Regions from separate parts of the Paenarthrobacter sp. NPDC058040 genome, predicted to be linked through region 1. Evidence: riboswitches for the same ligand, from Rfam matches in the RefSeq annotation. Region 1 holds a riboswitch; each other region holds the start of a gene.

Region 1 (7,028 bases):
CGCGATCAAGCCGAGAATACCGATCTGCTGCCATACGAGTTCGCGGCCGTCCGGGAACTTACGGTTGCCCGGTACTGCAGCACGGCCCAGGCGTTCTTCGAACGGAGCGAGGTCGTCAACGGCGACGCACCAGCCCATCCAACCGCCGCCGGCCGCCGAGCGTGCCCGGACTGCCTGGCCGAAGGGTGCCTTATCCGAAGCGGGGTGGTCCAAGACCTCCACGACTTCAAGGTATTTGTTGTCCGCAAGGGGAATGATCATGTTCCGGGTACCGAAGCGCGGGTGCACTCCGCCCCGGACTGCGTCCACTCCCAGTGCTGCGGAAATTCGTTCTGTCGTGGCCAGAAGGCCATCTCGTTCACAAGCGTAAGAGACGTGATCCATGCGCATGGCTTCATCTTGGCACTTTGTGATTCGGGTCTCAGCTAAGTCAAGCCTAACTAAGGTGGGATGTTATGGAAGCGTCATGCCGGGACGCCGCAAAGACGCGAAATGACCGAAAAATACTGTCTTCGTCACAAAGCTGTGCAATGCTCCCGCCGCTTCCTAGACTGGCCGCAGTTCCAAGCATCCGCTGCCCACCAAACCCATGCGCTGTACGAAGAGGAGAACGCAATGTCCCAGGGATGGTCCTTCGAAACCCGCCAGATCCACGCCGGCCAGGAACCGGACTCCGCCACCGGAGCCCGCTCGCTTCCGATCTACCAGACCACGTCCTTCGTGTTTCCCAGCGCCGAGAGTGCGGCCAACCGCTTCGCCCTGGCCGAGCTCGCCCCGATCTACACCAGGATCGGCAACCCGACGCAGGACGCCGTGGAACAGCGCATCGCCAGCCTGGAAGGCGGCTTGGGTGCCCTGCTCCTGAGCTCCGGCCAAGCCGCGGAAACGTTCGCGATCCTTAACATCGCAGAGGCCGGCGACCACGTGGTGGCAAGCCCCAGCCTGTATGGAGGCACCTACAACCTTCTGGCCCACACGCTGAAGAAGTTCGGCATCTCCGTGACATTCGTCGAGGACCCGGACAACCTCGAGCAGTGGCGCAACGCCGTCCAGCCCAACACCAAGCTCTTCTTCGGCGAAGTTGTCTCCAACCCGCGCCAGGATGTCCTGGACATCGAAGGCATCGCCAAGGTTGCCCATGAGGCCGGCGTCCCGCTCATTGTGGACAACACGCTGTCCACGCCGTACCTGATCCGTCCCATCGAATGGGGCGCGGACATTGTGGTCCACTCCGCCACCAAGTACCTCGGCGGGCACGGTGCAGCGATCGCCGGCGTGATCGTGGACTCCGGCAACTTCGACTTCGGCCAGGACCCGGAGCGCTTCGCCAACTTCAACACCCCGGACCCGAGCTACAACGGACTCGTCTATGCCCGTGACCTGGGCAAGGACGGCGCCCTCGGCGCCAATCTCTCCTACATCCTCAAGGCCCGCGTCCAACTCCTCCGCGACCTTGGCTCGGCAGTCTCGCCGTTCAACGCCTTCCTCATCGCCCAAGGCCTGGAAACGCTGAGCCTGCGCGTGGAGCGTCACGTAGCGAACGCCACCAAAGTGGCGGAATGGCTCGAAGCCCACGACGACGTCGAATCCGTCGCCTTTGCGGGGTTGCCGTCCAGCCCTTGGTATGACCGCGGGCGCAAGTACGGTCCCCGGGGTACGGGCGCCGTGGTGGCCTTCAACATCAAGGGCGGCGTGGAAGCCGGCAAGCGCTTCGTGGACGGCCTTGAGCTGCACTCACACGTTGCGAACATCGGCGATGTCCGGTCCCTGGTCATCCACCCGGCGTCGACTACCCACAGCCAGCTGACCGTGGAACAGCAGGCCGTCGCGGGAGTCACCCCGGGCTTGGTGCGCCTGGCGGTCGGCATTGAACACGTGGACGACATCATTGCCGACCTCGAAGCCGGCTTCCGCGCCGCGAAGGGCGCCTGAGCCGCACCCGCAGTGAAAAGCGGTGGCGCCGCCAGGTCGACGATAATTCGCCTGGCAGCGCCACCGGGTGCTCTTTCGTGAACGAAGCTGCCCCAAACCGTCACACAGCTGTCACATTCTTCGCCAGAACAGCTGTGTCTTTCCTAAACTCTTACGTATTAGGTCATGAGTGCCAGTGACAGCCCCGGCTTGCTGGCCGGCAACCCTCCTCCGCGGTGGGGTGCCCCGGGTGAAGACCTGGCCTGCCGCATGAAAGGCGGTGGGCAAGCGCGAGGTTAGGTGTCAAAGGAATGACCATTACTGCTACAGCCCTTCCCACATCCGAAGAAGCGGACGGAACCGTCAAGTACGCCCACGTGGGCCCGCTGGAACTTGAAGCCGGCGGCTTCCTTCCCGATGTTGTCCTGGCCTACGAAACGTGGGGCCAGCTGAACGCCGATGCCTCGAATGCCGTCCTGGTGGAGCACGCCCTGACTGGCAGCACCCACGTAGCCCGTGGTGCCACGGATGAGGACGGTTGGTGGGAGCAGTTGGTTGGCCCGGGCGCCACGATCGACACGGACCGGTTCTTCGTCATTTCCATCAACATCGTGGGCGGCTGTTACGGCAGCACGGGACCGTCCTCCGAGGCCCCGGATGGAAAGCCGTGGGGTTCGAGGTTTCCGCTGGTCACGCTTCGTGACACCACCGAGGCTGAATCCCGCTTGGCTGACGCCCTCGGGATCCGTGCCTGGCACTCCGTGATCGGCGGTTCCATGGGCGGCGCACGGGCACTGGAATGGGCCGTGACGTTCCCCGGACGGGTCAAGCGCTGCGCCGTCGTTTCGGTGGGCGCCTACAGCACGGCGGAGCAGATCGCCTTCGCGCAGTCGCAGACGCTGGCGATCCGCCAGGATCCGAACTTCAACGACGGCGACTACTACCACGGCGCCGCACCCGAAGCCGGTCTTGCGTTGGCCCGTCGGATCGCCCACATCACGTACCGCTCGGCGCTGGAGCTGGACGTCCGCTTTGGTCGCGAAGCCCAGCACCAGGAGACTCCGCTCGCGGCAGCGATCCTGGGAGAACGCGGACGCTACCAAGTGGAGAGCTACCTCGACCACCAGGGCACCAAGCTGGTACGCCGCTTCGACGCCAACAGCTACATCGCCATCACCGAGGCCCTCATGAGCCACGATGTCACGCGAGGACGCGGAACGCTCCAGGAAGCCCTGGGCCGCACGACTGCGGAGTTCTTCATCGCGGCCGTGGACACGGACAGGCTCTACTTCCCGGCCCAGTCCCGGGAACTCGCTGAGGCGTTGCCGGGGGAGGTTCCCGTGCACGTCATTGAAGCGCCCATCGGCCACGACGGGTTCCTCACGGAAATCGGCCAGCTCTCGGCACAGCTGAGGGAGTCCTTCTTCGCCTGAGCGTCAGACCAGCTTGGCCTCCATGCCGAGGAAGCTGCCGTAGCGTTCCACTTCGGCTTCGAGGGCCCGCTGGACCGATGGCGTGTCGGGCTGGTTCAGGCGCACGTCCAGTTCACAGGTGTCACCGGCGAAGCCGTGGCGCCACCAGCCGCCCAGCCTGCCATCCAGCAGTACGACGTGCATGGGTCCACCGTTTTCCGGGAAGTACGGAGCGACCCCGCCAAGGTAATGCCTGGATTGCGAGTAGCCCATGACGTACTCGTCGTAGCACTGGATGAGGTCTATGCGGGGGAGTGCGGCGGCCGGGCTGCCGTCGCCTGCCTCGCCGGGCCCGGCCAGTTCCCCGGCGGCCAGGTAGAAGTCGAGCCCGTCGACGGCGAGGGTTGCCAAGGCGCCCGGGGCGATGTCCCTGGCCACGTCGAGCCCGCGGCGCACGTCCTTCATGGTCAGCCCGGACCACGCCGAGCAATCCTTGATGGTTGCCGGACCACGGCTGGCGAAGTACCGCAGGGCCAGTTGCCCCAGGGCCTGGTCACGTTCGGCCGCATCGAGGACAGCTGGACCCGGGTGGGGAACGCGCTCGTCGAACAACGCATAGGTTTGTTTGAGGGCGCCCCCGGCCGAACGGATGGGTGTGCCGCTGACCAGGATCCTGCTGATCTCGGCGTGCATGAGGTGGTAGACGAATCCAAGTCCCTTGCCCGGGAATCCGGCTTCCTCCAGCACGGCGGCGAGTTCCTCACGGGTCTTATGGGCGCCGCCGGCTACGGCGTCAGCCAGGATGCTGCCGCTCCGTTCGGCCGAGGAAGCGTCCACGCCCGTCTGCCGGTACATCCCCTTGTTTCCCTGGTGCAGCCGTTCTGCCGAGAGGGCCATGAGCCAGCCGAGATCGTCCCGGTGCACAAAATGCCACGTGGGCCGGAGGATGTGGGTGCGCAGGATGGTGCCGTCCGACACGGAGTCCTCCACAGAGGCCGCGCTCGTGCCCGGGGTCCTTTGCGCCAGCGACCACCGGGCGTAGGGAAACTCCTGGGCCTGGACCGCCAGGAGGTTGCGCACGGCGCCAGCGGCATCGGGGGCGAAGGGCGCGCGCAGTTGTTGCCGGCGCAGCCGGAGCCGCACGACGTCGTCGGGCTGCAGCGCCACCACGTCAGCCGCGCGGCAATCCGGTGACATTCGGCCCGAAGACGGGTCCCGGCGTCGGGCGTTTCGGCGTGATGCCGTCCCCCGAGGACTGGTGCCGCAACCTGCGGATGACCCATGGGACAAAGTACTCCCTGGCCCACACCAGGTCCGATGAACGCGCTTCACGCCACGTGCGAGGTGGCAGGGGCTTGGGGACCAGCGGTTCCAGGGTATGGGGGACATTCAACGCTTCAAGGACCATCATGGCTATGGTGTGGTGGCCCAGCGGTGAGAAGTGAAGGCGGTCCTCGTCCCACATCTGGGTATCAGCCAGTTGCCGGAGGGACCACATGTCGGCCACGATTGCGTCGTGCCGGGCAGCGACCGTCCGCAGGTTCTCGTTGTAGATGGCGACTTTGCCGCGGATCCGTCCGAGGACCGAGGAGGCCGTATCCGGCCCGTTGAACAAGACCACGGTGGCGCCGCCCGAACCGAGTTCCTGGACGGCGACGTCCAATTTCTCGGCCAGCAGGTCGGGATCGCCGCCGGGCCGGATGAGGTCATTGCCGCCGGCAGAAATGGAGACGAGGTCCGGCTGAAGTTCCAGGCAGAGACCAACCTGCTCATGAACGATCTGCTGCAGCAAGCGGCCCCGGATGGCCAGGTTGGCGTACGCGAAGTCTTCGTGGCCGCGCCCGAGTTCTTCGGCTACGCGGTCCGCCCAGCCACGGAAACCGCCGGGATTCTGCGGCTCGGGGTCGCCGATGCCCTCCGTGAACGAATCTCCCAATGCCACGTAACGGCTCCAGGGGTGTGTTTGGACTGCCTCGCCCGGCGTCACCAATGAACTCATTCTTCCTATCCTGCCTCGTGACCGCGAACCTACGCGACCGTAGGTTGTTACCCGTGGGTAACTGCAAGAATAGACCCATGACTGAAGCCGTTGCATTCCCCGCGCCCGTTGTCCAGTGGTCCCATGACGAAGCCGACCGGGCGGGCAAGCCGCTCCTGGTCCTGCTGCACGGCTACGGCTCCAACGAGGACGATCTCTTCAGCCTCGCCGGGCTGCTGCCTGCCGACTTCGTGGTGGCGTCACTGCGCGCGCCGATGCCGATGGGGCCGGGCTTCACGTGGTTCCCGCTCACGGCGTCCATCGACTACTCCCTCGACGCCGTCAAGCTCGCCGCCGAGTACGCGCTGGAGTGGCTGGACACCGTCAAGGCCAACCATTCCTCGGTGACGCTCCTCGGGTTCTCCATGGGCATGGCCATGGCCACCACCATGCTCCGGTACCGCCCTGCGGACTTCGCCGCCGTCGTCGGGCTTTCAGGTTTTGTGGTCGACGCCGGGGCTGACGCAGCCTTCCGGGATGGCGAACTGGACGGCTCGGTGCCGTTGTTCTGGGGCCGCGACCAGCAGGACCCGGTGATCACTCCGGACAAGATCGAGTACACCATGGGCTGGGTGCGCAAGCACGTGGACCTCACCAAGGTGCTGTACACCGGTATGTGGCATGGGATCAACCAGCAGGAGATCGGTCATGTGGGCGAGTTCCTCACCCACAAGGTGCTCAGCTAGGCGTTGCCGGCGATCCTGACGGTCTGCCCGTTGACGGTGACGGTGTCGCCCGGGTGCAGTTGGCGGCCGCGGCGTTCTTCGATGTCGTCGTTGACCTTCACAAGGCCGTTCTTGATGAGCTCCGCGGCCTCCACCCCGTCCTCCACGAGGTTGGCCAGTTTCAACAGCTGGCGAAGGCGGATCATGTCATCGCGGATGGGGATTTCTTCGATTTCGGGGTTGCTCATACAGCAATGATGCCTGAAGTAGTGTGGTGACGGTGCCGCAGCCTACCCGTCGTTCCAGCCTTCCGCTTGCCCTTGGACTGCCACTGGCCGTCGTGACGGGGCTGGTGCTCCCGCTCCAGGGACGCATCAACGGGGCCCTCGCGGTCAACGTCAACGACGGCATCACCGCTTCTGTGGTGAGTTTCACCACCGGACTGGTGGTGATCGGTGCGATCTCGCTGGCCACGCCCAAAGGCAGGGCCGGTCTGGCCCGAATAGTTCCCGCGGTCCGCAGCCGCAGTTTCCCACCGTTCTACGTCATGGCCGGTGCCGTGGGGGCGTTCTTTGTCTTCGCCCAGTCCTACACCGTGGGGCTCCTGGGTGTGGCGTTGTTCACTGTCGCCACCGTGACAGGACAGACCCTGAGCGGGCTGCTCGTAGACCGGCTGGGGATAGCCCCGGGAGGCAAGCGTTCCGTTACCGGCATGCGGGTGGTGGGCAGTGTCCTCACCGTGGCGGCAGTCGCCTGGGCCGTGTCCCCACACTTTGGTGGAGCGTCCGACGTCGGCGCGCTGGTTTTGCCGATCCTCCTGCCTCTCCTTGCGGGTTTCCTGATGAGCTTCCAGCAGGCCATGAACGGCACCGCCACAGTGCACTACGGCACGCCCCTTGCCACCACCTTGGTCAACTTCCTGGCCGGCTCCGTGGTGTTGTGGATTGCTTGGCTCCTCAAGGTCGCGATCACGGGACCTGGGAATCCCTTGCCCGGTGAGCT
Region 2 (7,028 bases), on a different contig from region 1:
AGTCAAGGTTGCCCATGACTTTAGCGCGGGTTGCCTGGTTGGCCCGGAGGTAATAGCTGCGCGATTTGGTCAGCTCCATGATGTCCTCGGGGGACATCGGGTCTTCCCAGTGCGTGACGTGGCTTTCCAGGTCGGTGAACTCCGGACCGATGGCCGGTCGGAACCCCGGTTTGTGCACGTCGCCGGCATGCATGATGCGTGAAAGGCGGTGCACCCATGGGACGGACGTATCCAACTGGTTCCAGATCAGGCCGAGGACGCCATGGGGACGGAGCACCCGGGCGATTTCCGTGCTGGCTTTGAGGGGATCGCACCAATGCCAGGCCTGGGCGACACTGACGACGTCGAAAGCTGAGTCCGCCAGTCCGCTCGCCTCCGCCGTACCCTCCAGGGCGACTGCCTGGGGGCAGGACAGGCGCAGTTGCGCCAGCATGTCCGTGGAAGGGTCGACGGCGGCCACATCAAGCCCGCGGTCCACGAGCAGGGCGGTGAATTTTCCGGTGCCCGCACCAATGTCGGCAGCGGACCGTGCGCCCGGGGGAAGCAACCAATCCACGGAGTCTGCAGGGTAGCCGGGGCGCACCAAGTGGTAGTGCTCTCCGCCGTCCTTGAAGCTCTGCCCCAGTTCCTTTCGCCGCACCGCGTGCAGCTTGGGTCCGCCGGGTAGGTGCGAACCGTTGGAGGTACTTTGGGAAGGCATGGCTATGCACAGACTCCTTTACCGCGAACGCCGGAAATACCCTACGAATTTACCGTAAGGCAAGGCCGGTGCGTTTCCGGAAAGCCGCGATCAGTCCACAGTGCAGGGGGCGGCGCCTGCGGTGCCGGGCGTGTTGGGGGCCCATTCGGGGTAGCTGCGGTGGTCGTTGGCAGGTACCCAGCGGCCCTCGTCAACCACGTAGTCCCAGCCGAGACCGGTGCCTTTGAGCTCCTGGATGCCCTTGAGCAGCCGGGCGGCGTCCTCCAGCCGTGATCCCACACCGAAACTGGCACGCAGGGATCCAGATGGCAGGCCGAGGCGCTTGAGGAGCGGGTGGGCGCAGAAGCGACCATCGCGGAGGCCCACGCCGTGTTCCGCGGAAAGGTACGCGGCGACCAGGCCGGCGTCGAATCCCTCCACCGAGAAATTGACCACGCCGATGGTGTCGGTGGAATCGCTGAAGATCTGGTGGACGGTAACGCCGTCGATCGCCTGCAGCCCTTCCACGAGGTAGGAGCGGATGGCGGCCTCGTGGTCGTGCCAGGCCTGCTGGTCAAGGCTGGCCAGGACCTGTGTGGCACGGGCCAGTGTTGCTGCGCCGAGGACGTTGGGGGAGCCGCCTTCATGGCGCGCGGGTCCGGTTGCCCAGCTGACCGAATCAAGGCGGGCTTCGCGGACTGCGCCGCCGCCGGCCAGGTGCGGGGTTCCGGCGTCGAGCCAATCGGGGCGACCTACAACCACGCCGGCACCGAAGGGTGCATAGAGCTTGTGGCCTGAGAAGACCACATAGTCCACGTCCGCCTCGGCAATGTTGATCCGCCGGTGGGGGGCGAGCTGTGCTGCGTCGACCACAATGCGAGCACCGAATTCGTGGGCCAGGGCAGCCAGCTCGGCGATGGGAAGGATCTCGCCTGTGACGTTGGAAGCACCTGTAACAGCGAGCAGCGATACACCGCCCTGGGTCAGTTCGTGGCGCAGGTTGGTGATGGTGGCGGCCAGCGTGGAAGCCGCGACCACGCTGCGGTGCGGCACACCCTGCCATGGGAGCAGGTTGGCGTGGTGCTCGATGTCGAGGTACAGGACCTCGCCGGTGGGAGTGCCGTCGACCTGCGGAAGGCATCCAGCCAACAGGTTCAACGAGTCGGTGGTGTTGCGTGTGAAGATCACGGAGTCGTCGGGGCGGCCGCCAACGAAGTCCCGCACGATGTCCCGGGAGTTTTCGTACACCGACGTACTGATCTGGGAGGCGAATCCGGCGCCGCGGTGCACGCTCGCGTAGTAAGGCAGGACCTCGTTCAGGTACGCGGACACAATGGTCAGCGCCGGCGCGGAAGCTCCGTAGTCGAGGTTGGCGTAGCGGACGTGGCCACCCTGGATCAGGGGCGCCTGCAGTTCGGCGCCGGTCACGGCAGCAAGGGGCCTCGCGGCCGCGGCTTCCTGCGTGAGAGTGGGAACGACGGTGGATTCGAACGTAACAGTGCTCATGGGACCTCATTCAAGAGGGACCCCCTCGGGGGATCCGCGCTTGCCGAATCCGTTCCGGACCGGCCTGGTCGTCACCCGGGGCACCCCACCGCGAATGGAGGGTTGCCGGCCAGCAAACCGGGGTTTAGCGCTGGCACTCGTGACCTGTAAAAGACAATAAAGGCACCCGCACGTCGGGTACAAAGCCGTCCAGTTTGTTAAGCGGATTGTTACGCCGGATAAGGAAATGGTCGATTCGGCGAATAAAGTGCGGCGGACACCGCCCAATGATGGTGTCCGCCGTCGATTATTCAGAGAAGGTCGTCGATGCCCGGGTTGAGCCTTTTCAGGACTTCCGAGTGCAGGATCGAGTTGGTGGCCAGTGCATTTCCGCCAAAAGGTCCGTCCTCGCCCTCGAGGGAGGTGAAGCGTCCTCCGGCTTCGGTGACGATCGGAACGAGAGCCGCCATGTCGTAGAGGTTCAATTCGGGTTCGCAGGCGATGTCAACGGCACCTTCAGCCACCAGGCAGTAGGACCAGAAGTCGCCGTACGCGCGGGTGCGCCAGATGTCCTCGGTGAGGCCAAGGAACTCGTCGAGGTTGCCGCGTTCCTTCCAGCCGGACAGGCTTGAGTAGGACATCGATGCGTCGGCCAGGTTCGAGACGTTGGAAACCTTGAGCCTGGTGGCCGAGGCCAACGAACGGCCCATGTAGGCACCCATGTCCTTCGCTGCCCACCAGCGCTTGCCGAGGGCGGGTGCGCTGACCACGCCCACGACGGGCTCACCTTCGTCGATCAGGGCAATGAGGGTGGCCCACACGGGAACGCCCCTGACGAAGTTCTTGGTGCCGTCAATGGGGTCGATGACCCAACGCCGGGAACCGTGGCCACTGCTCCCGAACTCTTCACCGAGGACGGCATCGCGGGGGCGTGAACGCGACAACTGCCCACGGATGGCTTCCTCGGCGGCCTTGTCCGCATCCGTGACCGGCGTCAGGTCGGGCTTGGTTTCGATCTGCAGGTCCAGGGCCTTGAACCGGTCCATGGTCTGGGCGTCCACGGAATCGGCCAGGACGTGGGCCAATCGCAAGTCATCGTTATAGCTGGAAACGGATTGGGTCATGCCACCAAACTTATCGTGAATCGTTCCCGCACCGGTGGAGGTGTTGCTCCGACCCTCAGTTGACCGTCCCCAATTCCTTGGTTTCCTTGGCTTCGAGGCGCGGGTCGGCACCGAGGAGCCGCCTGAGCGAAGCCAGCCGGGCCACGCCGGACGGCCCGGCATGGCCGTCGTTGACCCATTCGTCCAGTCCGCAGTTCACCGCGTTGGCGTCATGCTTGCAGCCACGGTCGCAGGCCTCCGTGCCAGGCTCCAGGTCGGGGAAGGAGTGCAGGATGCGGTCAGGGTCCACGTGGGCAAGGCCGAACGAGCGGATGCCCGGAGTGTCAATGATCCAACTGCCCGGCGGTGCGTCCGCCAGTTTGAGGGCCAAAGCGGAGGATGAGGTGTGCCTGCCGCGTCCCGTCACGGCGTTCACCCCGCCGGTTGCCCGCTCGGCACCTGTCAGGGCATTGACCATGGTGGACTTGCCCACGCCGGAATGCCCCAACATGACGGTCACCTTGCCGTCGAGGTGGGAACGCAGGCGGGAGACGGCCTGGCTGTCCAGGCGGGCGGAGAGACCGTCATCGGAACGGGCATCGATACCGGAGGCCTGTGAATCGGCCGTGCGGCTGATGATGACCGGAAAATCGAGGCTGAGGTAGTTGGCCAGCAATTCCGCAGGATCCTTGACGTCCGCCTTGGTGACCAGGAGCAGCGGCTCGATGCCGGCGTCGTAAGCTGCCACCAGTGCGCGGTCTATGAAACCTGTGCGCGGTTCGGGATTGGCCGCGGCCACCACCACAACCAGTTGGTCCGCATTGGCTACCACGACGCGCTCAATGGGGTCGGTGTCGTCCGCGCTGCGGCGCAGCAGGGTCCGGCGTTCTTCAACGCGGACCAGCCTGGCGAGGGTGTCGGGGCCACCGGAAACATCGCCCACGAGCGCCACGAAATCGCCGGGGACCACGGGACTCCGGCGCAGTTCACGGGCACGCGCTGCGATGACCACGCGCTCATTGTCCGTGTCCTCGCCAACAACGGCGGTGTAGCGTCCGCGGTCCACGGTGATGATCCTGCCGATCACGGCGTCGTCGTGGCTGGGGCGGTCCTTGGTGCGGGGGCGTGAACCCTTCTTGTTGGGCCGGATCCGTACGTCCGATTCGTCCCAGGAGCGTGCGTCACGGCCCATGGTCAGTTCGTGGTCCCGCCTGCGGGCGCCTGCGCCGCGGCCTGCCCCAGCATGGCTGCCCATATGTCCGGGAACTCCGGCATGGTCTTCGACGTGGTGGCGATGTCCTCCACCTGAACGCCTTGCACCGCGAGCCCCAGGATCGCGCCTGCCGTGGCCATACGGTGGTCGGCATAGCTGTGCACCACCGCGCCGTGAAGGGCGGCAGGGCGGATGATGAGGCCGTCGGCGGTTTCTTCGGCGTCCCCGCCAAGGCGGTTGATTTCGGCGACGAGGGCCGCGAGACGGTCCGTTTCGTGACCCCTGAGGTGGGCAATGCCGGTAAGGCGGGAAGGTCCTGTGGCCAGCGCGCAGAGTGCCGCGACTGTGGGTGCGAGTTCGCTGGTCTCGTCGAAATCGGCGCCCAGGATCTCCGGTCCGCCCGTAACAGTCAAGGTCCCGTCCTTGAGGCTGACGTCGGCTCCCATCGATGAGAGGATGCTGCGCCACAGGTCGCCCACCTGGGTGGTTTCGATGGGCCAGTTGGGAATCCGGACGGTTCCGCGCGTGGCAAGGGCCGCGGCGAGGAAAGGACCTGCGTTGGAAAGGTCCTGCTCGATGCGCTGGTCGAACGCGCGGATGGGGCCGGGAGCCACACGCCAGTGGTTGGGCACCGAGTCGTCCACCCGGACTCCGACGCTGCGCAGGACGGCGACTGTCATGTTGATGTGGTCAAGGCTGGGCACCGGTTTGCCGACGTGCTCCAGGTGCAGCCCTTCGGTGAAGCGGGCGCCAACGAGCAGCAGGGCCGAGACGAACTGCGAGGAGGCGCTGGCGTCAATGACCAGGTGCCCGCCGCGGACCTCGCCTGAGCCCTCCACCGCGAACGGAAGGGCCGACGGCGTCCTGCCGCCTTCGTTGCGGACCGGCACGCCGAGGGCAACCAGAGCCTCGATGATGGTTCCCATGGGACGCTTTCGGGCGTGGGGGTCGCCGTCAAACACCGTGACGCCGTTGCGGAGCGCGGCAAGCGGCGGAACGAAACGCATGACGGTTCCGGCCAGTCCGCAGTCGATGGCCGTTTCATTGCCGGCAGCGGACCAGCCCATGGGGGTGATCTCAAGGTCCGGCCCGTAATCGCCGTCACCGGGTACCTCGGTGACCTTCGCGCCGAGCTGGCGCAGTGCCTGGATCATCAGTACGGAGTCCCGGGAGTGAAGCGGTGCCCGCAGGCGCGACGGTCCATCAGCCAGCGCAGCCAGGACCAGGAATCGGTTGGTCAGCGATTTGGATCCCGGTACCGTCACCGTGGCATCCACCGGTCCTGTGGCATAGGGAGCGGGCCACAAGGGGAGGGATGTGCCGTGCTTCGGGTCGGTGTTTGCTGCGGTGGTACCAGTCATGCTTCCTTATGCTCCAACTGCGTTATCTACGGCCTTGCGAACTGCTTTGTCTGCGCGCTTGATCTGCTTGCCCGTGGCTTTCCGGGCGTCCGTGGCGAGGTGTTCGGCACGCCATGCCAAGCTGGGACGTCCCTCGGTGTCGACCGATGCCAGCAGCACCCCGCCCGTGAGGGAGATGTTCTTAAGGAGCTGTGCCCGGCGCGCGCTGCGGCCCTCCTTGGTGCTGATGTCCGCGGACCGCCACTCAACATACGTGTTCAGGGCTGACGTCACGGCCAGCACGGTCGCCGCGAAACGCGACAGTTTGCCGAGTCCGAGCAGGGCGCCGGCGCCAAGCTGGGCACCGCCGATCACGCGTGCCAGGACCTTTTCATCGGCAGGGAACGGCAGGGACTCGGAGGCCCGGCGCAGGACCGGCGAGAGTTGCCGGGCAGTATCGTCCGCATTCTTGAGCTTGTCCAAACCTGCGATGACAAAGCTGGACGCGAGCATGGGCCGCGCGAGAAAACGGATTACTGACATGTCTTGCCTCCTGGATGGCTTGCCACAATAGTCACTGAGCGTTGTGTTCAAGGGGTGCAGTCTGCTCTAGTCTTGCACCTTTGCGGAATAATTACCCACCGGGACCCGTTGTGAACATCAGGCGCGGTGAAGACCGCGCTGCGGCATTGCGTTTGCCGCTTCGCGAACGGAGTTGGTTTTTTGACCCTGGTTGAGGACCGCCTGGATTTACTGGGGGCCCGGGTACCGGCGCAGCCGGATTCCCTGAAGCTGACAGTAGACTTGGCTTCGATGAGCACCATTGAACCGGCCGCAGCGGCCATGGACCAGGCAGCCGGCGCGTTGGACGACGCAGCGGTGGCAGCCGACGTCGATCTTTCCAAGGAGACACCCGAACAGCGGCGGGAGCGCTTCGAGCGCGACGCCATGCGATACGTGGACCAGTTGTACTCGGCAGCGATGCGCATGGCGCGGAATCCGTCAGATGCCGAAGACCTGGTTCAAGAGGCCTATACCAAGGCGTTCTCGGCCTTTCACCAGTACAAGCCGGGTACCAACCTCAAGGCGTGGCTGTACCGGATCCTGACGAACACCTATATCAACCTTTACCGGAAGCGCCAACGCGAGCCGCTGCAGTCCAATTCGGACACGATCGAGGATTGGCAGTTGGCGAAGGCGGAGTCGCA
Region 3 (7,028 bases), on a different contig from region 1:
GAGCATCGGCTTCCTCCCGCCCCGGAACGGGGTCCTCACGTTGCCCGAACGGCAACACCCCCGGCCTCGGGGATTGGCTCTCTGTAGCGGCGGAACCCCACAACGGCTGAAGGTCTCCGCCGAAGTAGGCTCCTGCGCAGACCAGCCCCAAGACGCCGAAAAAGAAGAATATCGCAGCTACCGTCCGGTGCTTGATCTGTGGAGTCGGTTGCTGAAGGGGTCCCTGGGCGGGCGGGAGATGACGCGGCGGGGGATAGGGGTCTGGCCCTTGTGGCGACCCATCAGGTTCCATCGAACCCCCTGACGCGACGGCCCTAAACGCGCGGTGGGGCGCCGCCGTCGGCCGTTTGGGACAGCATAGGACCACGCCCGCCGGGAAGTCCATGGCCCGGCTCCAGCCAAAAAGGGGCTTAGATATCCTTGCGGCAGGGGGCAGAGGCCAGCAGGTGCAGGCCGGTCAGGTCACCGTCGGCCAAGCCATCGGGCGCGCCGATTTCCGGGTACATCAGCTGCACCGGGTCATCGACATGGTCCAGGCCCATCACGTGGCTCAGCTCATGCTGCATGACGGCCAGGACGTAGTCCGACCCGCCTTCCTCGGCCAGTAGCTCCGAGATTTGCGGTGTGTCCAACTCCAGGCTGCCCGTGATGTAGCTCTTTGGTCCCTTGTTCAGCGAGTACATGGTGCTTCCGCCGGTCCCGATCACCTTGTCCGCCAAGGCAGGCGCGGCCTCCGGGGTGGTCCAGGAAATCAGCAGTGGCGCCCAGCGCTCGCCGTACTTTGCCGGCTGGTACGGTTCACGTTTTTCGGTGGGCAGTTCATCGGTGGTGCCGTCATTGACGAATGTGATTCCGGTTGCGGCGGAGACGTTGGAGAGCGCGGTCTGGAGCAGCTCGTCCGTGCCCGCGGGTGCCGCGGCATCATTCACGACGTAGTGCAGCGGACGGCAAGGGGAATAGCCAACCGGAGTGCCGTCGTCGTTCGTTGCCAGGAACTTGTAGGAATCATTGGTGACGGCAGGCGCCAGCGGTGAGGCGAGCGGGGCATCTGCCTCTTCCAGTCCGGGCGGGGGAGCATTGAGGGCCTTCGCCGGGTTGTGTGTGCCCTGCCCGTCAGGTTGCGCGTGGGGAAGCGGGAGCCCCGGGACCAAGGCAGTGATGCGGGGATCGCCATGCAGGAAACCGCTGACCAGGACCGCCACCACGGCAGCGACCACCGCCATGACCAAGCCGAGGAGCAACCGCAGTGCCTTGCCGGCACGGCGGGGTTCGCCCGCGTGCGACGCCCCAGGCTCGGTGTCCACGGTTCTCCATTCCTCAAGCCCCGTTCACGCCGGAAGCGCAGAGGACGCACCAACATTACGGGACGGGCCGTGCAGCGTCCATTCACATGTGTTGCTTAGACGATCACCGCGCCGAACAGGAGCCCCAGTCCGTAAGTGGCAGCTGCGGCACCGAGGCCGATGGCCAGCTGGCGGAGGCCACGGCTCAGCGGGGACGTTCCAGAGAGCAGACCGACGACGGCGCCCGTCGCCAGCAGCGCGACGCCCACCAAAGCGCCGGCAAGGATCAGCGCGTTCCAGCCGACCATGCCGAAAACGAACGGCAGGATGGGCACGATGGCACCCGAGGCGAAGAAGCAGAAACTGGACATCGCTGCGCCCCATGCCGAACCGACGGTTTCGTGCTCGTCGGCTACCTCTTCCTTTTCGGGTTGGAGGGACAGGCTTGGATCACAGTCGCAGCTGAAGAGCCCCAGGCGTTCTGCAGCGCGGTGTTCAGCTGCCTCCCGGGTCATGCCGCGGGCGAGGTAGACCAGGACGAGTTCGTTGTGTTCCACGTCCAGCGATGGCGCCGCGGCCAGCGTGGCCTGCGTGGGAAGGGTGGCGTTGAGCAGCTCCCGTTGTGACCGGACGGAGACGTACTCGCCGGCACCCATGGAGAGCGCACCCGCCAGGAGTCCGGCCACGCCACTCATCAGGACCACGGCGCTGGAAACACCCGTGGCGGCCATGCCCATGACCAGTGAGAGGTTGCTCACCAGGCCGTCGTTGGCGCCGAAAACGGCTGCGCGGAACGTACCGGACAACCTGTTGCGGCCGCGGGTTGCAAGGCCCCGGACAACTTCCTCGTGGATTTGTTCGTCGGCCACCATGGCCGGGGTTGCGTAGGGGTCCGTGCCGTAGGGGGAGCGCCCCTCAGCGCGTTGGGCAAGGGCCAGGACGAAGACTGAACCGAAATGCCGTGCCAGGAAACCAAGGAGCCGGCTGCGTGCGGAGGCTGCCTTGGGCATCCCTGCGTGTTCCCCGAGGAGCTTGAGCCAGTGGGCTTCGTGCCGGCCCTCAGCTTCGGCCAGGGCAAGGAGGATCTGGCGTTCCTCGCCGTCCCGGCGTTGCGCGAGTTCGCGGTAGACGGCAGCCTCGGCCCGTTCGTCCGCCAGGTACTGACGCCAGCGGCGGATGTCCGACTGCGTGGGCGTTCGAGGGATTTCTTCTTCGGGGCGGGAATCCGGAGCGGGGCTCGACGGACCATGGGATTCCTGGTGCTGTTGCACTGCTTCTCCTGTGCTCGGTGGGACGGTTACGGCCCCTTTGCACCGCCCACTGTACCGCTTATTTCCGCGGATTTTCGGCTGGTATTCCTCAACAGGAATGTTCGGCATGCCTTAATTCCGGCCCTTTTGGCACCGGAGCTCCGGCGCTGCGGAACCCTGCCTTGACCCCTCCCAAAGGCGGTGCTCAGATGGATAGACAGGGGCGGGGCATTTCCCGCATTTCGGTCAGTGGACCGCTTGGCGCGGCCCATGGGACGGAGGTTGAAACATGAGCACCGAATCACATCCGCACCACCCGGAACGGGCCACCATCGAATCGGATCCGGCCTACGACTACAACGAGGACCAGGAAGTGGATGAGGCCTGGACCGAGGACGACGAAGTGGCCGACGACGACGAACGCGTGGTGCCGCTCGACGGGCCCGAGGAAGAATTCCGCGGGGACGGCGACGAGCTTTAGGCCTCGTTGAGGGAGCGCAGACTGAATCGCCGTTCGCGCCCGGCGATACGTCCGACGGCGGCCACAGTCACCATCAGCGTCCGCGATGTGGAACACCACTGTGCGGTGCGGACGGACCGTGCCAACGCGTCTGCGAGGATCCTTGGCTCAGGATGGTGAAAGCTCAGTGCTTCGCCGCCAACAAACAAAGTCACCGCCCCTCCGACGAGGTCGACGGCGGGAATCACCGGAACAGTTTCGGCTGCGGTGAGGCTCGGGATCGGGAGGCCGGGTTCAGCTTGGTACGGCACGGACTTCTCCTTGGTGGAGTGCTCTTGCCCGCCCGGTTGTCTCTGGTCCGGTACGGGCCGCTTCCTCATCCGAACCACCCGTGAACATGGGGTTGGTGCGTGGCCAGTCGGAGCTTGGCGCCACATCTCTTGAAGCTGGGTCCTATCCTAAGCCCTTGCCGCTGCGGGCCCGCTCTGTTCCGTTGTGTGGCCCGCTCAACGCGCTTCGCGCCGGTTTTAGCACGCAGACCCGGCCCCGCAACGCGTGACTGGGGACGAAACAAACGGCGGCACCACCCGCGAAGGGTGATGCCGCCGTCGTGAATTGCTTTGGGTTGCAACCGCCTAGGCGGCAGGAGTGGTGAGTTCCTGGTCGGCCACCCGGGTTCCCGCAACACGGTCCGTCCAGGCTTTCATCACTGCGGGGTCGGTGGGCTTGCTGAACAGCGAGACCAGCACGTAGACCACAGCAGAGGCGATCAGGCCGTAGTAGATCGGTTCGTTGGCGTAGATTCCGTCCAACGGAGCCTTGGCATTGATCTCCAGGACGATCATGGTGCCGAGGGTCACTACCGAACCCACGGCCATGGATGCCGCTGCTGCCACACCCGTACCGCGCTTCCACACCAAGCCGCCAATGATGGCTACCAGGAGGCCGCCCACCAGGATGTCGTAGGCAATGGTCAGCGCGGCCACGACGTCCTTGGTGCTGATCGCGATGATGATCGCCACGATGCCGAGTCCCAGGACCCAGTAGCGGTTGGCCTTGACGTCGTGCTCCGGGTTCTCGGTGTCGTCGGTGTTGATGGTCTTGCCGAACCAGCTGGCCACGAACGGCACAACGTCTGCACGGGCAACCGTTGCCGCAGCGATCAGGGCGCCCGATGCGGTGGACATCATGGCTGCGACGGCTGCGGCCAGGACCAGGCCACCGATGCCGATCGGGAGCAAGTGCGTGGCAACTTCGGCGTATACGTCGTCCTTGGCCTTGATCTCAATGCCGGACAGGGCAACGCTTGCGGCCATGCCGATCAAGGCGCCGGCCAGACCGTAGAGGATGCAGTAGACGCCGGCCGTGGCACCGCCCCAGCGTGCAACCGTGGGGGTTTTGGCCGTGAAGACGCGCTGCCAGATGTCCTGGCCGATCAGCAGGCCGAGTGTGTAGACCACGAAGTAGGTGATGATCGTCTGGATTCCGATGCCATCGATCTGGAAGAAGCTGGCGTCGACGCGCTCGCGGATTCCATCCAGGCCACCAGCGGCATTCATGGCGAAGGGCAGCATGAGGAAGAAGATGCCCACCGTCTTGATGACGAACTGCACCTGGTCAGCCAGGGTGATTGACCACATCCCGCCGATGGTCGAGTACACGAGGACGATTGCGCCGCCGATGGCGATTGCCAGCCAGCGCTCCCAGCCGAAGAGGACCACGAAAATCGTTGCGTAGGCACCGGTGGAGGTGGCGCAGAGCATCAGCGTGTAGGCGAGCATGACGATGCCGGAAGTCTGGGTCGCCTTGCTGCCGTAGCGCAGGGTCAGCATCTGGGACACGGTGTAGATCTTGAGCTTCTGGATGGTTCCGGCAAACAGGAGGCTAAGCAGCAACACACCCGAACCGATGGCCACCACGAGCCACATGCCGGAGATACCGAATTTGTAGCCCAGGCCGACGCCGCCGACGGTGGATGCGCCACCCAGGACGACTGCGGCCATGGTGCCGGTGTAGAGGAACGGTCCCAGGCGGCGGCCGGCCACCAGGAAGTCGCTGTTGTTCTTGGTGCGGGACTTGCCCCACCAACCGAACGCCAGCATGGCAAGCAAATACACCACCACAATGGCGATGTTGATGAACGAAGAGTCCATGAGTGGCTCCTTGGAGCTGATGCACGGAGGTTGGGGTATTCGACGATACTCCTGCAGGGCGTCGAAGTCTCTGTGCTGACGAACGGAGGTTTGGACGTGTGTTGTGTGCCTCACAGACAACACTTGTTGCCTATGAGGATATGTTGTGATGGGAGTAACAGTCAAGGTGCTTTGGTCATGGTTCCGCGGATTCTGACTCTTTGCCGTTGCTGTCCGGCTACTATTGGCTCCAATGACAGGGCCTCACGGACGGGCCTGAAAGGTTTTGTGAATGAAGGCTCTACCCGTTGAACCCAGCAATGTTCCTGTTGCCATCGGTTCCAGAATCCGCGCAGCCCGGCAGGCGCAGCGGCTCACCATTGAGCAGGTTGCAGACGCTACGGGACTGACCAAGGGCTTCCTCAGCAGGGTGGAGCGGGACCTTACTTCACCATCGGTGGCCTCGCTCGTGACGCTGTGCCAAGTGCTCTCGGTGTCTGTCGGGGATCTCTTCGCGGCGCCGGAGACCCACCTGACCCGACGCGATGACGGGCCGCGCATTTCCCTGGGCGGCCAGGGCATTGTGGAGCGGCTGCTCACGGCGCGTTCCGAGCGAAGGCTCCAGATCCTGCAGGCGACCATTGAGCCCCGGGGGCGTGGCGAGAACGAGCTCTACGCGGTGGACTGCGACGTTGATGTGCTCCACGTGGTGAAGGGCAGGATCAAACTGATCCTGACCAATGAGGAGTACGACCTTGAGGAAGGGGACACGCTTTCCTTCCCGGGCCGCGAGCCCCATACCTGGATCAACCCCACCGATGAGACGGTCGAGGTGCTGTGGGTCCTGGTGCCCGCGGCGAGCCGGTAGTTTTCCGCGGGTTAGCCCACGTGGACCCAGGGGCGCCTGGTGATGTCCGGTTCGGCTTCCCGCAGGACCTCGCGGGTCACGGGCGCGATTTCACCCTCGCCGAAGAACAGGAACTTGCTCAGGTTTGAGATCGGGTTGCCCTCGGTCCAGCGGAAGTAGATGTGCGGCATGAAGCCCGTGACATCGCGGATATGGAGCAGTACCGCGGCCAGGGTGTTGGGCACGTTGTTGCTGTGGACTTCCAGGATCTTGAAGCCGTGGCGTTCCTTGCCCACTACCTGTAGTTCCTGTTCGAAGTCCGAGCTGTCGTCCACGATGATCTCGATGAAAAGGGCGCCGCAGTCCTTGGGCAAGTGGTTCGCTTGCTGGGCGTGTTCGAGTTTCTCCTGGTACCGGTCTGCGCTGAGGCGCTTGGGCTCGTGGGCGATGATGCGCACGGGGCCATCGGTGTTGTTGGCGGTGAATTCGAGTGCCTTCTCATCCATCTTGATGTGGGTGGCGCGCAGCTCGAACGCGCGGCGGATACGGGAAATGAAGCTGACCACCATGATGCCCAGGATGAACAAGGCAGCGATCTTGAGGCCGTCCGGGCGCTCGATCGAGTTGACCACCGTGGTGTACACGAAGACGAGCGACACGATGCCGAAGCCAATGAACTGTGCACGTTGCTTCTTGCCCCGCGCGGACAGGGTTACGGCGATGGAGGCTGAGGTAATCAACACCAGCACGCCCGTGGCATAGGCGCCGCCCTGGGCATTGACGTCGGCTTGGAAAATGACGGTCACTGCGAAGGCGATGACGGTGAAGACGAGGACCAAGGGGCGCAGTGCCCGGGCCCAGGCGGGAGCCATGCCGTAACGCGGAAGGTAGCGCGGGACGAGGTTCAGCAGCCCGGCCATGGCTGAGGCGCCGGCGAACCAGAGGATGGCAATAGTGCTGATGTCATAGATGGTTCCGAAGCCGTCGCCAAGGAACTTGTGGGCCAGGTAGGCCAAAGCGCGCCCCTCGGCCTTGCCGCCGGACTCGAATTCGGCT
Region 4 (7,028 bases), on a different contig from region 1:
CTGGAACGGTACGGCCTGACGGCCCACGAGCAACTGACGTGCGGCTTCCATGTCCACACCTCGGTGGAATCCCCGGAAGAAGGGGTGGTGGTCCTGGACCATATCCGGGACAAGCTCGCGGTCTTGACGGCCCTGAGTGCGAATTCGCCCTATTGGCAGGGACGCCATACGGGGTTCGACAGTTACCGGATCCAGGCCTGGAACAGATGGCCCACGTCCGGCCCCTCCGCCGTGTTCGGTTCGTTGACGGCCTACCGGCGCATGGTCAACAGGCTGTTGGACACGGGCGTGCTGCTGGATGAGGGCATGATCTACTTCGATGCCCGTATCTCCCGCAACCATCCCACTGTTGAAGTGCGCGTTGCCGACGTTTGCCTCCGGGCCGAGGACGCAGCCCTGATCGCCGTGCTGGTGCGGGCCTTGGTGGAGACGGCGTCGCTGGAAATGCTCGACGGCGTGGAGCCTTCCTCAGTGCCGACGGCCTTGCTGCGCATGGCCAGTTGGCAAGCCAGCAACGTTGGCCTCCGCGGCGAGCTGCTGGATTTTGGCGAATTCCGTCCGGAACCTGCTGCCGAGGTGGTGTGGGCTTTGGTCGATTACCTGAGCCCGGTCCTTGATGACCAAGGCGAGCTGGGCTTGGTCAAGTCCGGGGTAGCGGACATCCTGGAACGGGGAAACGGCGCTCACGAGCAGCGCGAAGCAGCAGTCCGTTTCCACCGGCAACACCGTAACCAGACCGGAAGTCCGCCTTCACCCGAGGCGTTGGCCGCCGTCGTCGGACATGCCGCGAGGGCGACGGTTCGAGGATCATCGGCGGAGGCCCGCCGGGATCCGGCGCCGATACTGACCCGGGTCCGCCGGCCCTAGCTCTGGGTTTCCGGGTCTTCCCAGGTCATCAGATAGGCACCCGTGGCTCCTTCAACGAGGTAGAACACCAAGGGTGGGATGTCCTTCTTGGCGAGGAGGATGCCGCCGAAAACGGGGGCGCTGGCCGCAGCCGTGAGGCCGATCCAGCGCTTTGCAGGTGCGGAAAGCAGGCTGCCCCCGAGGGCGGCGAGGGCCACAACGTGCAGCCCGGAGTACACCAGGAACGGCGCGTTTGATCCCTCGTAACGAGCAAAGCGCTCCAGATCGGAGGCCCGCCGCGAGAGGCTGTAGACAAAGGCCGGTGCTCCCGCGAGCAATGCGGCGGCCGCGGCAACGGCCCACTTCCTGGCCGCACGGCGTGAAGCAACCGTGCCCCGGACAGCACGCGCGAACGCCATGAAACCGAAGGGCACTGCGACGGTTCCCGCAGCTGCCAGGTGTTGCCCCACGATCCAACCGCGTCGGCCGGCCTGGAGCATACGCAGCCGGTCTGCGGCATCGGGCGTGAGGTAGACGCGGCTGACCGGCGAGATTCCCACGAACCACACCACCGTGCCGGCGACGATGACCGCTCCGGCACGGCGATAGGGATACTTCCCGCTCATGGCATGAAGGTTAGACCTGTTTGAGGGCCTTCTCCAGATCCAGGATGAGGTCGTCCACGTCCTCGAGGCCCACGGACAAACGGACCACTCCATCAGAGAGCCCAATGGCCGCGCGACCTTCCGGACCCATGGCACGGTGAGTGGTGGTGGCCGGGTGGGTGATGAGGGACTTGGAGTCGCCCAGGTTGTTGGAGATGTCGATGACGCTGAGTCCATCGAGGAGCGCGAACGCGGATTCCTTGGCAGTACGGCCGCCGGACGGCGAGAGTTCGAAGGTCAGCACGGTGCCGCCGGCCTTCATTTGCTTGGTGGCGAGCTCGTACTGCGGGTGGGATCTCAGCAGCGGGTACTTGACCCAGCTGATGGCAGGCTGCTGTTCCAGCCATTCGGCGATCTTCAACGCCGAAGCGGAGCTGTGGTTCACGCGGAGCCCGATGGTCTCCAGTCCCTTGGTGAGGACCCAGGCGTTGAACGAGGACAGCGAGGGACCGGTGTGCCGCATGAGCTGCTTGACCGGGCCGTCGATGAATTCCTTGGTGCCCAGGATCGCGCCGCCCATGACGCGTCCCTGGCCGTCGATGTGCTTGGTCCCGGAGTACACAATGACGTCGGCGCCCAGGTCTCCACAGCGCTGCAGCAGGGGAGTGGCAAAGACATTGTCGACGACGACGGTCGCCCCCGCGGCATGCGCCAGTTCGCTGACGGCCGCGATGTCCACGATTTCCTGCATCGGGTTGGAGGGCGATTCGAAGAAGACGGCGGTGGTCGGCTCGGAGAGCGCTGCACGCCACTGCTCAAGGTCCGGTCCGTCAACGAAGACAGTCTCCACGCCCCAGCGCGGCAGGATCTCGTTGAGGATGACGAAGCAGGAGCCAAAGAGTGAGCGGGCGGCAACCACGCGGTCGCCGGCAGCCAGCAGGGCACCCAGGGCCGTGAACACTGCGGACATGCCGGACGCCGTCGCAAAGCATGCTTCGGTGCCCTCAAGCAGGCGCAGGCGCTCCTGGAACGTGGCGACGGTCGGGTTGCCGTAACGGGAGTAGACGAAGCGTTCGTCCTCGCCTGTGAAGGCGCGTTCGGCTGCGGCGGCTGATTCGTAGACGAAGCCTGAGTTCAGGAAAACAGGCTCGGCTGTTTCCTGGAAATTGGTACGGTCAAGGCCACCGCGAACGGCCTGGGTGTCTGGGCTCCAGCCGGCGGCGTCAGGGTTGAAAGTCACTTTTAGTCGTTCCCCAGGTTGGTGGGCAGGCCACGGTTCTTCCAGCCATTCACGGTTCGTTCGCCGTAACGGTCAGGTTCCCCCTCGAAGCCTTCAAGGACGTTGTAGGCCGTGAATCCGGCCTGGGTGGCGGCGATGGCGGCTGCGATGGAGCGCTGGCCCGAGCGGCAGATGAAAACAAGTTCCACGCCGTCGCCTTCGGGAGCCTGCTGCTGCAGGTCCTCGATGAAGCGGGAGTTCGGGATGCCACCAGCCAGGTTCCACTGGATGAACAACGGATCGTTCTCTGTGGCCTTGGTGTCGGGAATGCCAATGTGGGCCCATTCGCCCTCGGTCCGGACGTCCACCAGGATGGCGCCGTCTTCAAGCTTTGCCCACGCATCCTGCGGGGTCAGGTCACCGGCGTAGCTCATGCGTGGCCCTCGAATACTTCCTCGTAATTCTCCAACTCGTCCACGGCGCTGGCTACTGCGGCGTCGGAACTGGCGACGGCGGCAGGCAGGATCACGGCCTGGGCGACGATGACGTCGGTGCCGTTGAAGGTGGCCGCGGGATTGCCGTGCAGTACGTAGCCCTCGGCCAGGGCATTGCTGATGCGCTCGCAGAATTCACGGGTGTCGGGACCCGTGATCAGGCGGTAGGAAAGCTTTTCTTCAGTGGGTTCAGGCATTCGTGGTGCTCCTCAGTCACGCTTGCAGTTCGAAGTGTCGAATACGCCGAGTAGTCACCTGAGGCACCCCGCCGCGGGAGAGGGTTGCCGACCAGCAAGTCAGGGCTTAACGCTGGTGCTCATTACTCAAGAAAAACGTAACATCCGTGGCGCCATCGCCGCATTTGGGGACTGCGCCGCCGTCGTCATGTTGCGTAACCGGTACCCTGCAGGGCCGCTGAAGACGGGACCCAAATGTGACCTCCGGGGAGCATAATTGACGCAGTACGACCCCCTGTAACTTCGCATGAAATCAGGTCGCGGTGAACGGACACAGCAGTTCTACACTCAAGCCCATGCTTCATTTTGGATGGTTCGTGGGCCACGGCTTCGGAGTCCAGGGTTGGGGGACTCCCGGCTACGGGCTGGGTTATGACTGGAAGAAGCCCGCGTTGTACCAGGAAGCCGTGAGGGCGTTCGAGCGATCCGGCCTGGACTTGTTCATCATCGAGGACTCCCTGACTGTTCCGGACACCTACGGAGGTACCGCCGAAGTGTCCTTGGCGCACGCGTCCTTCGCTCCCAAGCACGATCCCCTGGCGCTGGTGCCATATTTGCTTTCCGCCACCGAACACCTCGGAATTGTGCCGACCGTCAGCGCGTCCTTCTACCCGCCCTTCACCGCGGCGCGCCTGCTGGCGACGCTGCAGCACTTCTCCGAGGGCCAGCTTGGCTGGAACGTGGTCACGTCCGGCAGCGACCTCGCCGCGCAGAATTACGGGCTTGACCAGCAGATCGAACACGACTTGCGGTACGAGAAGGCCGAGGAGTTCGTCGACGTCGTTAGGCGGCTGTGGCGGAGCTGGGAACCGGGCGCGGTGCTCGAAGACGTCGAGGCCGGGCGGTTCGCCGACCACACCAAAGTGCACCCCATCAACCATCAGGGGGACTTCTTCAAAGTCCGGGGACCGCTCAACACCGCGCCGTTGCCGGAGGAGCCCGTGCTGGTGCAGGCAGGCGCCTCGCCCCGCGGCAAGGCGTTCGCCGGGGGAAACGCGGACGTAGCGATCGCGTTGGCCCGCGGCGTGGACGGCATGAAGGCCTACCGTGACTCCATCCGGGAGGAGGCGGCGAAGGCGGGGAGGAACCCCGACGACGTGAAGGTCCTTTTCGTGTTGAAGCCCACCGTGGTGGGTTCCACGGCGGAGGCGGAGGAACTGCGCGCCCAGCGGCGTGAGCTCACGCAGCGGGACATCGACAGCCAGCTCAACTCGATCTCCTACCTCTCGGTGATCGACTTCAAGCAGTTCGACCTCGACGAGCCGCTCCCCACCTTGAGTACCAACAGCAACCAGGGCACCCTTGAGCACTTCTCCAAGGCAGCCCCTCCCGGGTCCACGCTGCGCCAGATCCTGCAGGCACGCAGCGGCGGTGCGGGCGACTCCATCATCGGCACGGTTGGGGAGATCGCCGACTACCTGGAGGAGACCGGTTCGGCGGTGGGCGGCGATGGTTTCCTGTTCTCCGGATTCGTCGATCCCGTGACGGTCCACGGCGTGCTGGACAAGCTGACCCCGGAGCTGCGGCGCCGCGGGCTGCTGAGGACCAGCTACGGCAACGGAGGTTTCCGCCAAAACCTCCTGGACTTCTGACCATGACTCCCGAGCCGAAAACGCTGGTGATCGGGACGGCGGCCGTCCCGATCGAACGCGTGGCACAGGTGGCTGCGGATCCTGCGTTTCACGTGAAACTCAACCATGATGCGTTGACTTTGATCGGCCGATCACGCGAGATCGTAGAAGCGACAGCAGCGTCCGGACAGCGGGTATACGGACTCAACACCCTCCTTGGCTCAGGCCGGGACACCGTTGTGGAGGAAGAGTCAGTCCTCGCCTACCAAGTGCAAGTGGTCAGGTACCACAACAGTGGTGTGGGTACGTTTCTGGACCGTAGTGCCGCCCGTGCCGTGATCCTCGCCCGGTTGATCGGCTTCACGCGCGGAGGTTCCGGCGTGCGCCCGGAGACGGCAGCTTTCTACGCCGAACTCCTGAACCGCGGTGTCCACCCGGCCATCCCGGCCGTGGGCTCAGTGGGATCGTCGGACCTCACCCAGCTTGCCGCCGTCGCCGCCGTCGCCATCGGTGAGGGCGAAGCCCTGGACGCTGACGGCACCGTAGTTCCCGGCGCAAAAGCGCTCGCCGACGCCGGCCTGCAACCGCTCACGCTCGCGGCCGGAGAGGCCCTGCCCCTGGTGAGCGCCAACAGCTATTCCGTCGGAGCCGGAGCGCTGGCTTTGGTGCGGCTGCAGCGGATGGCCACGTTGTCCGACGTCGCCCTCGCCTTGTCACTGGAGACCACTGCAAGGTACGACGGCGGCGGCAACCTCAGCCCCTTTTCGCCGGCCATCCAGGCGGCCAAGGCGGTGGACGGGCAGCGGGAATCGGCTGCCGCTGTCCGTGGCCTTCTGAGCGGTGGGTGGCTCGAAGATGTTCGCCCCGAGGTATCCGTGCAGGATGCGTTGTCCTTCCGGGCGGCGCCGCAAACACACGGGGCATTCCGGTCCCTTGTTTCGCAGCTTCGTTCGGCGCTCGATGTGGAGTTGAACGGCCGCGGTGACAATCCCCTGGTTGACGTTGAGTCGGGACAGATGGTGTCCGGCGGGAACTTCCAGCCGATGCAGCTGGCATTGTCCTTTGAGGGGCTTCGCTTGGCACTGGCCCACGTGGGGATTTCCAGCGAACGCCGGATCGCCAAGCTGTATCCGCCGCAGCGAGCCATCAGGGCAAAGCACCTGGCCGCTGCGGCAGCGGGCTCGGGTCTGGCACAGGAAGAGCTGCCCGGGCTGCTTTGGTACTCGGCCGCCGGGTTGCTGGCCGAACTCAAGTTTCTTGCAGCGCCGGCCACCCTCGGGGCGCCCACCCTGTCCGCCGACGTCGAGGACCATTCGACTCTCGCGCCGCTCGCGCTGCAGCAACTCGAAAAGTCGCTGGACGCCGTCGAAAAACTGCTGGCGATCGAGGCCCTGACGGCGTCGTACCTGCTGCTCGAAGCGGGGGCCGCGCAACCGCTCGGGAAGGGGACTGCCGCCGTCGTGGGTCGCCTGGCCGACGTGCTCGCTGACCGGCCGTCCGCTTCTGAACTCGTGGAGAGCGCGCGTCGGGAGCTGGAACTGCTGGTCGGGCCCGGGGTACCGGGGGAGTTTGAGGAAGGAGACGCGGCATGGTGACCATCACTGCACGGAAGCATGGCGTGCACGCAGCGGAGACCGCGCCCGATGGGCTCGACGCGTCCGTGTTGGACAGAGTGGGCAACACTCCTCTGGTGAGGCTGGAGAACCTGGGCAGGGGCCTGGGCAGCAGCATCCACGTCAAGCTCGAATCGGAGAACCCCGGAGGGTCCATCAAGGACCGGACAGCATTGAGCATGGTCCGGGCGGCCGAGCGTTCCGGGGAACTGAAACCCGGGGCCACCATCGTGGAGAGCACGTCGGGCAACACCGGGATCGGCCTGGCGCTGATCGGGCATCTCACCGGGCACCCGGTGGTGGTGGTTACGGGCGACACCATCTCGCAGGAAAAGCTTGCGGCGCTGCACAATTACGGTGCCCGCGTGATCCTGACGGACTGGAACGCCCCGTCCGAATCTCCGGAGAACGCTCGTGCCGTGGCTGCCCGCATCACGGCTGAGA

Evidence for each region. A riboswitch is a leader RNA that binds a small molecule or an ion and turns the genes downstream of it on or off. The one in region 1 is predicted to bind S-adenosylmethionine.
Region 2: linked by a shared signal. The riboswitch ahead of ACFVSJ_RS08220 (aminotransferase class V-fold PLP-dependent enzyme) and the one ahead of ACFVSJ_RS01930 (homoserine O-acetyltransferase) in region 1 are both predicted to bind S-adenosylmethionine.
Region 3: linked by a shared signal. The riboswitch ahead of ACFVSJ_RS16235 (hypothetical protein) and the one ahead of ACFVSJ_RS01930 (homoserine O-acetyltransferase) in region 1 are both predicted to bind S-adenosylmethionine.
Region 4: linked by a shared signal. The riboswitch ahead of ACFVSJ_RS17510 (DUF1737 domain-containing protein) and the one ahead of ACFVSJ_RS01930 (homoserine O-acetyltransferase) in region 1 are both predicted to bind S-adenosylmethionine.

The regions. Positions count from the first base shown of each region.
Region 1 is NZ_JBHVRN010000001.1:449,222-456,249, forward strand. It holds gene ACFVSJ_RS01920 (VOC family protein) at 1-390, opposite strand, end outside; gene ACFVSJ_RS01925 (bifunctional o-acetylhomoserine/o-acetylserine sulfhydrylase) at 616-1,932, shown strand; SAM riboswitch class IV at 2,094-2,208, shown strand; gene ACFVSJ_RS01930 (homoserine O-acetyltransferase) at 2,223-3,344, shown strand; gene ACFVSJ_RS01935 (winged helix DNA-binding domain-containing protein) at 3,348-4,484, opposite strand; gene ACFVSJ_RS01940 (SGNH/GDSL hydrolase family protein) at 4,495-5,322, opposite strand; gene ACFVSJ_RS01945 (alpha/beta hydrolase) at 5,400-6,047, shown strand; gene ACFVSJ_RS01950 (RNA-binding S4 domain-containing protein) at 6,044-6,274, opposite strand; gene ACFVSJ_RS01955 (DMT family transporter) at 6,298-7,028, shown strand, end outside.
Region 2 is NZ_JBHVRN010000005.1:93,677-100,704, forward strand. It holds gene ACFVSJ_RS08215 (class I SAM-dependent methyltransferase) at 1-700, opposite strand, end outside; gene ACFVSJ_RS08220 (aminotransferase class V-fold PLP-dependent enzyme) at 791-2,185, opposite strand; SAM riboswitch class IV at 2,217-2,330, opposite strand; gene hisN (histidinol-phosphatase) at 2,476-3,288, opposite strand; gene ACFVSJ_RS08230 (ribosome small subunit-dependent GTPase A) at 3,344-4,459, opposite strand; gene aroA (3-phosphoshikimate 1-carboxyvinyltransferase) at 4,462-5,841, opposite strand; gene ACFVSJ_RS08240 (DoxX family membrane protein) at 5,848-6,363, opposite strand; gene ACFVSJ_RS08245 (sigma-70 family RNA polymerase sigma factor) at 6,544-7,028, shown strand, end outside.
Region 3 is NZ_JBHVRN010000011.1:47,430-54,457, reverse strand. It holds gene ACFVSJ_RS16255 (matrixin family metalloprotease) at 1-55, opposite strand, end outside; gene ACFVSJ_RS16250 (matrixin family metalloprotease) at 411-1,247, opposite strand; gene ACFVSJ_RS16245 (VIT1/CCC1 transporter family protein) at 1,400-2,554, opposite strand; gene ACFVSJ_RS16240 (hypothetical protein) at 2,823-3,014, shown strand; gene ACFVSJ_RS16235 (hypothetical protein) at 3,011-3,304, opposite strand; SAM riboswitch class IV at 3,320-3,439, opposite strand; gene ACFVSJ_RS16230 (sodium:solute symporter) at 3,629-5,146, opposite strand; gene ACFVSJ_RS16225 (helix-turn-helix domain-containing protein) at 5,418-5,993, shown strand; gene ACFVSJ_RS16220 (APC family permease) at 6,005-7,028, opposite strand, start outside.
Region 4 is NZ_JBHVRN010000012.1:103,977-111,004, forward strand. It holds gene ACFVSJ_RS17490 (glutamate--cysteine ligase) at 1-867, shown strand, start outside; gene ACFVSJ_RS17495 (hypothetical protein) at 864-1,472, opposite strand; gene ACFVSJ_RS17500 (O-succinylhomoserine sulfhydrylase) at 1,483-2,691, opposite strand; gene ACFVSJ_RS17505 (rhodanese-like domain-containing protein) at 2,694-3,104, opposite strand; gene ACFVSJ_RS17510 (DUF1737 domain-containing protein) at 3,101-3,361, opposite strand; SAM riboswitch class IV at 3,375-3,488, opposite strand; gene ACFVSJ_RS17515 (NtaA/DmoA family FMN-dependent monooxygenase) at 3,664-4,992, shown strand; gene ACFVSJ_RS17520 (aromatic amino acid ammonia-lyase) at 4,995-6,566, shown strand; gene ACFVSJ_RS17525 (PLP-dependent cysteine synthase family protein) at 6,560-7,028, shown strand, end outside.